One region of the Mesorhizobium sp. DCY119 genome, then DNA from elsewhere that is predicted to be linked to it. Evidence: riboswitches for the same ligand, from Rfam matches in the RefSeq annotation. Region 1 holds a riboswitch; the other holds the start of a gene.
The links. Region 1 has a riboswitch for cobalamin ahead of bluB (5,6-dimethylbenzimidazole synthase). Riboswitches for the same ligand answer to the same signal wherever they lie in the genome.

Region 2: it holds a riboswitch for cobalamin, as region 1 does, so the genes downstream of both, DZG07_RS10715 (DUF1636 family protein) here and bluB (5,6-dimethylbenzimidazole synthase) in region 1, are expected to answer to the same signal.

What each region holds. Positions count from the first base shown of each region.
Region 1 is NZ_CP031834.1:3,759,942-3,764,123, forward strand. It holds gene DZG07_RS18260 (pirin family protein) at 1-311, opposite strand, end outside; gene DZG07_RS18265 (DUF2277 domain-containing protein) at 441-713, opposite strand; gene DZG07_RS18270 (exodeoxyribonuclease VII small subunit) at 785-1,036, opposite strand; gene DZG07_RS18275 (histone deacetylase family protein) at 1,040-1,966, opposite strand; cobalamin riboswitch at 2,089-2,273, shown strand; gene bluB (5,6-dimethylbenzimidazole synthase) at 2,320-3,045, shown strand; gene DZG07_RS18285 (TetR/AcrR family transcriptional regulator) at 3,052-3,651, opposite strand; gene DZG07_RS18290 (MFS transporter) at 3,768-4,182, shown strand, end outside.
Region 2 is NZ_CP031834.1:2,216,896-2,221,077, forward strand. It holds gene cobN (cobaltochelatase subunit CobN) at 1-832, opposite strand, end outside; gene cobW (cobalamin biosynthesis protein CobW) at 849-1,886, opposite strand; gene DZG07_RS10715 (DUF1636 family protein) at 1,883-2,308, opposite strand; cobalamin riboswitch at 2,346-2,552, opposite strand; gene DZG07_RS10720 (winged helix-turn-helix domain-containing protein) at 2,582-3,781, opposite strand; gene DZG07_RS10725 (NADH-quinone oxidoreductase subunit A) at 4,128-4,182, shown strand, end outside.

The DNA of each region.
Region 1 (4,182 bases):
CCGGGCGAGATCACCATCTCCGTGCCGAGCGAATCGCGGTGCCTTATCTTGCCATCGAACAGATAGGTGACGGTCGAAAGACCGATATGCGGATGCGGGCGCACGTCGAGCGCCTTGCCGGCGCGCAGGATGGCCGGACCCATGCGGTCGAAGAAGATGAACGGCCCGACCAGCCTGCGCTTGGCCGTCGGCAGTGCGCGCCGCACCTCGAAACCGCCGATGTCCTTGGCGTTGGGAATGACCATCAGCTCGATGGCATCGCAGGAGAAGGCGTCACCCGGTTCGGGATCGCGTGCGGGAAAAAAGCTCATGGGACACTCCGGTCTGCGGTTGCGTTCAACCTTATGCAGAGAGGCTACGCCCCAAGCGCGACAATCGAAAGTCCCATACCGGAGACGGCATGTTCAATCGCTGAGCCTAGAACAGGCGCACGACAAGCGTCATGCGTTTGCAAAACGCAGCGCCGAACGGGCCTTCGCCTTGGCGGCTTCTTCCTCGCGGTTGCGCGGATGCTGGTGCGTTTCCATCGAATGCAGCAGTTCGTGCGCCGCCTCCCCTATCTTATCGACGGCGCGGTTGAAGGCTTCCTCGTTCTTCTTGGAAGGTTTCGTCGTACCGCTCAGCTTGCGGACGAACTGAAGTGCTGCGTCGCGGATCTCGTCATGCGTCGCCGGTGGCTCGAAATTGAACAACGTCTTGATATTGCGGCACATCGTCAGCTCCCGGATTTTCCATCGACCCTTTGTCTGCTTCATAACTGGGCGCGAGGTGCCGCGACGTCAAGTCATTCACCGTCGAGCGGCTCCGTGCCCACGGGCTTGCCGTCGCGCGACAGGCGGATTTTCTCGACCTTGTCCTCGGCGGCCTTGAGCAGCCGGTCGCAATGGGTCTTCAGCGCTTCGCCGCGCTCATAGATCTTGATCGACTGGTCGAGCGGCACGTCGCCGCGCTCCAGATCGTCGACGATCTTTTCCAGCGCCTCCAGCGCCTGCTCGAAGCTCATCGCCTTGATTTCTTCACTCGGCTCGGTAGCCATTCCTTATCCTTTCATCAGGCGCTTCACATGCGCCGCGACCGAGAACGACAGGCCCTCGAGGTCGTATCCGCCTTCCAGCAGGCTGACGAGCCGGTTGCTCGCATGGCGCGTGGCGCGGTCCATGAGTTCGCCGGTCGCCCAGTCGAAATCGTCTTCGGTCAGGTTGATCTCGGCCAGCGGGTCGCGGTGATGCGCATCGAAACCGGCCGAAATGATGATCAGGTCCGGCGCGAAATCGTCGATCGCCGAAAACACGCGCGAACGCATCGCCTCGCGAAAAATGTCGCTGCCGGTCTGCGGGGCCAGCGGCGCGTTGACGATGTTGCCGGCGCCGGTCTCGTTCTTCGCGCCGGTGCCGGGGTAAAGCGGCATCTGGTGCGTCGAGCAGTAGAGCACGGACGGGTCGTCCCAGAAGATGTCCTGCGTGCCGTTGCCGTGATGCACGTCCCAGTCGACGATGGCGACGCGCTCGGCGCCGTGCTTCTTCTGTGCATAGCGCGCGGCGATCGCGGCATTGTTGAACAGGCAGAAGCCCATCGCCGTGGTCTTTTCGGCATGGTGCCCCGGCGGGCGGCTGGCGACGAAGACATTGTCGGCCTTGCCGGAAAACACGTCGTCCACAGCCGCGTTCGCCGCACCTATCGCCGTCAGCGCCGCGATCCAGCTTTTGGGGCTGGCGGAGGTGTCGGCGTCGATGGAACGGATACCCTCTTGCGGGATAGCCGCGCGCACCTTTTCGACATGGCTTTCCGGGTGAGCGTAAAGAATCGTCGCCTCGTCGCCCTCCGGTGCCTCGACTCGGTCGAGTGCGGCAAAGGCCTCGTCTTCCAGCACGCGCGCGATTGCACGCAGGCGGTCCGGGCGCTCCGGGTGGCCGGGCGGCGTCAGATGCTCGAGATAGATCGGATGTGAATAGAGACGCGTCGTCATGCAAACATCCTATCAGGAAAGACCGTGCCGCCGCCATGCGTCGGCCCCCGAAGCCTGGGGAAAATCCTCTTTGCGAAGTCATAGGTCGGCATCGGGGGATGTTTTTGCAAGCGTTGCGCGTTAAGTCTTCGGCACTGTCAGGTGCCCGCCGCAAGGTGGGAGAATCGGGAACACGGTGAAAATCCGTGGCGTGCCCAACGCTGTAAGGGGAACCGCATCGGCAAATGCCACTGTTCGCGAGAACGGGAAGGCGCCGCAAGCGGGATGAACCCAAGCCAGAAGACCGGCCCGGTAGAGATAGTCATCCGCGTGGACAGGCGGAGCGACATTTTTCGATCGCAAGGGGAAATGCGATGAATGTTGTCCGCAACCACGTCTGCCGTGAAAATGCTTTCGAAGACGCCGAGCGCGATGCCGTCTACCGCGCCATCTTCACCCGCCGCGACGTGCGCAGCCATTTTCGTCCAGACCCGATAGACGATACGGTGCTGGCCCGGCTGCTTCTCGCCGCCCATCACGCGCCTTCCGTCGGCTTCATGCAGCCCTGGAACTTTATCGTCGTCCGCGACATGCAGCGCCGGCAGGCCGTGCGCGATCTTTTCCTCGCCGCCCGCGAGCAGGAACTGCCTAATATCGCCGAGGAGCGGCAGGCGCTCTACCGCAAGCTGAAACTGGAAGGCATCTGCGAAAGCGCGCTGAACCTCTGCATCACCTGCGACCGCTCTCGCTCGAAGGGTTCGCCGCTCGGCCGCTGGCACAATCCCGAGATGGACGTCTACAGCACCGTTTGCGCCGTGCAGAATTTCTGGCTGGCGGCGCGCACTGAGGGCATCGGCGTCGGGTGGGTCAGCATCCTCGACGCGGACGCTTTGAAGCGCGTGCTGAACATTCCCGGCCACGTCGTTCCGATCGCCTATCTCTGCGTCAGCCATGTCTCGGAATTCGCGCCGCGACCCGACCTCGAACGAAACGGCTGGGGCGCCCGCCTGCCGCTCTCCAGCCTGATCATGAGCGAGACCTTTGGCGGCGAAGGCGAAGACGCACTGAAGGAGGTCGCTGACGAAGCGAACCGTTCGTGACCCCTCTCAGCCCTTCTCGACCAGCAGCCCGTTAAGCAAGGTCTTGAAGGCCGAGACGGCTTTGCGTGAGGTTTCCTCGGGATCATCGGAATTCGCGATCCTCTGCGATGCTTGGCTGCTCGCGCCATTGATCAGCCGCGCAGCTGTGCCCGCATCGAGATCGGGAACGACAATCCCCTCCTCCTGCAACCGGGTCAGGTTTTCCGTCATCGAGGCTTCGCAGGCGCTGGCGTTCGGCCATTGCGACGGATCGCCCAGCACGGCAGGGGCGTCGCGGAACAGGATGCGCTGGATTTCCGGGTCGAGCGCCAGTTCGATGTAGCTCGTGCATTCGTCGACGAAATGCTGCCAGCGCGTCGGCGCCTTTTCCGCGATTTCGCGCACCCGCACCGCCATCTCGCCGTCGATCTCGGCAATGACGGCCTGAAGCAACCCCTTCTTGTCGCCGAAGTGATGATAAAGCGCGCCGCGCGTCAGGCCGGCTGCGGCGGTGAAATCGTCCATCGATGCTTCCGCATAGCCGACAGTGCCGAAGGCATGACGCGCAGCCTCCACCAGCTTGGCGCGCGTTTCGGCGATCATCTCCTTGCGTGGTTTATGCGCCATCAAATCTCCTTCGCATACGATGCGTATATTATTTGACATACGCGACGTATGCAACTATCTAGATTGCATACGCCACGTATGTAAGTGGTGCCCCTCTGGAAATCCAGGAGCGTTCGATGTCCAACCCCTATAGCGAGATATTCAAGGCGCCGGGAGCCAAAGGCTTCGCTGCCGCCGGTTTTATTGCGCGGCTGCCAATCGCCATGGCGCCGATCGGCATCGTCGCCATGCTGTCGCAGACCCATGGCGAATACTGGCTGGCGGGTGCCGTCTCTGCAACCTATGCGCTGACCAATGCGGTCTTCGCCCCTCAGATCTCGCGGCTGGTCGATCGCCTCGGCCAGACAAGGGTACTCGTGCCGACAACGATCATCTCGGTGATCGCCTTCGCCGCACTCCTGATCGCCACCAACCAGAACTGGCCGATCTGGACATTGTTCGTATCGGCGTTTGTGGCCGCGGCAATGCCCAGCATGCCGGCAATGGTGCGTGCGCGCTGGTCCGAGATTTTCCACGACCGTCCTGAACTCA
Region 2 (4,182 bases), 1.5 Mb from region 1:
TCGGAACGGGGTTCATGCCATGTCGGCGCAGCGCCTCCACAAGCGCGTCGATCGGCGCGACATCGGCGGCGAGCAGCATCGAGCGGTAGAACAGGATGGGGATGACGGGGGCTTTTTCCTCCCCCCTTGAGGGGGAGGTGCCGCCAAAGGCGGCGGAGGGGGTTGCTGCGGCAGTGCTCGGCGTTTCTTGGCGTTGGCGCGCGGCCGGGACGACCCCACCCCCGGCCTGCGGCCGGACCCTCCCCTCGAGGGGGAGGGGGACGTCGCGCTCGACGACACCCCTTGCCGGGTCGTAAAAACCGGCCTTCGGCACCGTAACCGGCGCTGTTTGTGCGCCTTCTCCGCCGGCCAGCCCCGCCAGCCGCCGCACCAGCCCGCGCATATTCTCAGGTCCGCCCTCACGGAAATAGGCGAGCAGCCCGTCCAGCTGCTCGCGCGGCAGGGTCGAGCATTCGATCAGCCGGAGGTCTTCGTCGTGGCTTTCGCCGGGAAGCAGCGCCAGATGGATATTCTTCTCGCGGCACATTGCGGCGAGCCGGTCGCAGCCATAGCGCCACCAATCATAGCCGCCGAGGATGCGCACCAGAATGACCTTGGCCCGGCTGGCGGTGTGGTCGATCCACAGATCGACCGACATCGGGTGGCGCAGGTCGCGAAGGGCGGCCAATCGCATCGAGGGCAGCGTTTCGGCTTCTTGCTTCCATGCCGCCGCCAGTCCGGCCAGATCGCTGTCGGTGAAGGACAGGGCCACGATATCCGCCGGTGCTTGCCGCAGATCGACCGGCTCGACCAGATCGTCGAGCGAGGCGGATGTCGTGGTCAGTATGTGCATGGCGGCACGCTGTTGGTCAGTTGACCAGTATGCGCTCGATCGCGGCGCGATTCAGCCCCTTCAGGCCAATGACGACGAGACGCGAGCGGCGGTCGTCGGCAGCCGTCCAGGCGCGGTCGTAATAGTGGTTGACGCGTGGGCCGACGGCCTGGACCAGAAGCCGCATCGGCTTGCCGCCGACATCAACGAAACCCTTCACGCGCAGCACGTTTTCTTGTTCGGCAGCCGTCGCCACGCGCTTGGCCAGCGCGTCGGGATCGGAAATCGCCGGAAGCTCGATGATGAAGGAGTCAAAATCATCGTGCTCGTGGTCGAGTTCGTCGTCGTGATGGGTCTTGCGGTTCTCGATGTCGTCCTCGACGGCCAAACCGAGGCCGAGCAGCACCGAGGGATCGACCTTGCCCTGCGCGGTCGGGACGATTTTCACGGCGCGCGACAGATGCTCGCTGATGATGGCGTTGGCGCGGGCGCTGCCGGCTGCGTCGAGCAGATCGCTCTTGGAGAGAATGATGAGGTCGGCGCAGGCGACCTGATCCTCGAACACTTCCTCGACCGGGTCGTCATGATCGAGCGAATCGTCTTCCTGGCGCTGCGCCTGCAGAGCATCGAGGTCGGATGCAACCTTCCCTGCGGCCAGTGCGGGGCCATCCACCACGGCGACGACGCCGTCTACCGTCACGCGGCTCTTCACGCTCGGCCACTGGAATGCCTGCACCAGCGGCTTGGGCAGCGCCAGGCCGGAGGTCTCGATGATGATGTGATCGACTTTCGGCTCCAGCGCCAGGATCTGATCCAGCGCCGGCACGAAATCGTCGGCGACGGTGCAGCACAGGCAGCCATTGGCCAGCTCGACGATGTTTTCCTCCGGGCAGGCATCCACGCCGCAACCTTTGAGGATTTCGCCATCGATGCCGATATCGCCGAATTCGTTGACGATCAGGGCCAGCCGGCGGCCATTGGCGTTTTCGAGGATGTGGCGGATCAGCGTAGTCTTTCCGGCGCCGAGAAAGCCGGTGACGACGGTGCAGGGAACGCGGGCGGCGGAAGCGGTCATGAATTGTCCTTCAGGAGATCGAGGGGAGGGATGCGCGCGACGAGGCCGCGCTTGAGGCTGTCGGGGCGGCCGCGCCAAGGCAGGATGCCGTCGGTCGAGGTCGCGAAAAGCTTTGCGCCGGTGATCAGATCGGGTCCGCTTTCGGTCGTGAGGTCGCCGAAGACGTAGCTCCACGAGCCGTCGCGCAGCAGGGCAGCGCTCAGACGACTCTTGCAGTTGCCGAGGCATTCGACCTGTTTGACGGTGATCTTCTCGGGCGCTGCGGCGCGAATCGCACCTTGGGCAAGATGCTCGCCGGCGCGGGGCCGAGCATCCGAGCCGGTTTCGTCGCGACAGGAGGAGCAGACGAGAATCGTTACGCCGGGCGCGCCCAAATCTTGGGAGTCCTCGGCCAGTTGGATAGGATTGCCGTCGGCTTTCACAGAATCATGCTCCTTGCCCGGGACACCCGCCAGGCGGTCGGATTTTTCGTCTGACGGCAGGTCTCCTGGCTCGCGGGTCGTCGCTTCATGCCGCCTTCCCGGGAAAAATCCCAGTGGCTGTCGGCCTTCGGCTATCCGCTTACAGTTGCGGGGACAGCTGCGGACTTGGGCATGTTCGCCCGGCACCGCATTCCCTCTTAGCCCCTCCCTTTGCGGAGAGGGGACCGTCGCGGGCGAATTTAGGCGGTGGTGCCTTGCGCTGTCAACGCGTGGTTACGACGCGATTATGTCGGCCAACGCCGGGGCGAGGTCTCCGGCTGGCGATATCTCGATGCGATCGAGTTCGAGCCAGGACATCATCAGGCGCAGTTCTTCGATGAGAGCTGCGGCAGTGTGGTCCGGCGCGCCCGGTTCGGCATAGGCGGCCAGCACGCGCAGGACACGGCCCGGTCGGTCCGCCTTCACATCGATGCGCGCCACAATCGCGTCGCCGAGCAGGAAGGGCAGGACATAATAGCCATACTGCCGCTTTTCGGCGGGCGTGTAGATCTCGATGCGGTAGCGGAAATTGAACAGGCGCTCCGTGCGGGCGCGTTCCCAGACCAGCGGGTCGAAGGGGGCGAGGAGGGCGCGGGCCTCGACCTTGCGGGGGATGCGGGCACCGGCATGAAGCCAGGCCTGATGGGTCCAGCCTTTGACCCTGATGGGCAGAAGCTCGCCCGATTCGACCAGCTCCTCGATGCGGCCCTTCATGTCGGCGGGCGAAAGGCGGAAATAGTCGCGCAGGTCGCTGTAGGTGGCGATGCCGAGCGCGCGGGCCGAAATGCGCAGCAAGTCGCGATGCGCGTCGGGAGCCGACGGAATGGGCGCATTATATATGGAGGCGGGCAGGACGCGCTCGGGCAGGTCATAAAGACGCTCGAAGCCACGGCGCGAAGATGTTGTGATCCGCCCGGCCCAGAACAGCCATTCGAAAGCGTGTTTCTCGTCGCTCCAGCCCCACCAGCCGCCCGAGCCCTTGGCGCCATCGATGTCGGAAGCCGCGATCGGGCCTCGGTTGCGGACTTCCTGATAAATCTCATCGATCAGGCCTTCGTTCTCCCGCGCCCATTTCGCCAGCCCGGTGTACATTTCCTCGTGCCGGCCAGCCCGTTCCATGCGCCAGCGCATGAGGGGATAGGTTTCGACCGGAAGGAACGATGCCTCATGCGCCCAGTATTCAAAGAGCGCACGTTTTCGTGATGTGGCAGCGTTATCGAGTAACGCGCGCGGGTAGGGACCAAGCCGCGAGAACAGCGGCATGTAATGCGCCCGCACCACCGCACTGACGGAATCGATCTGCAGCAAGCCGATGCGCGAAAGCACCTTGTTGAGATGTCGCCGGTCGATGGTCCCTGTCGGTCGTGGATCGGCAAAACCCTGGGCGGCGAGCGCGATGCGTCGCGCCATGGCAAGCGGGATCGTTTCCTTCATTCTTCGGCCGTCCGGATATGCATGAGGCGGGTGTCTTTGCGTCAACTGGAATCGAAATGTGGAGTTCAGCCTAGCAGGCCTGCGACGGGAATTGTGTCAGGATAAAAAGTGGAGTAAAAAGGTAAGGAAATCAAATGCGCCTTGTGCAACGCAAATCGCTGAAAAGCGATTGGCGTAGCCATGCTTTCGCCAAGGTTTGACTTGCGTCCCCCGATTGCCTGCGCTAACCCTCGCCGCGTTGCAGCATAGTTTCTCGCCGCGGCCTTCGTAGGCAATCTGTCGCGGTCTGGCGGTTCGACTCAATGCTATAATTCAGGCCGATCGGCCACCAACGGAAAGTCGGAGCATGAGCGCGCTCTTAAGTTCATATCTTCCCATCGTCATTTTCATCGGCGTGGCCC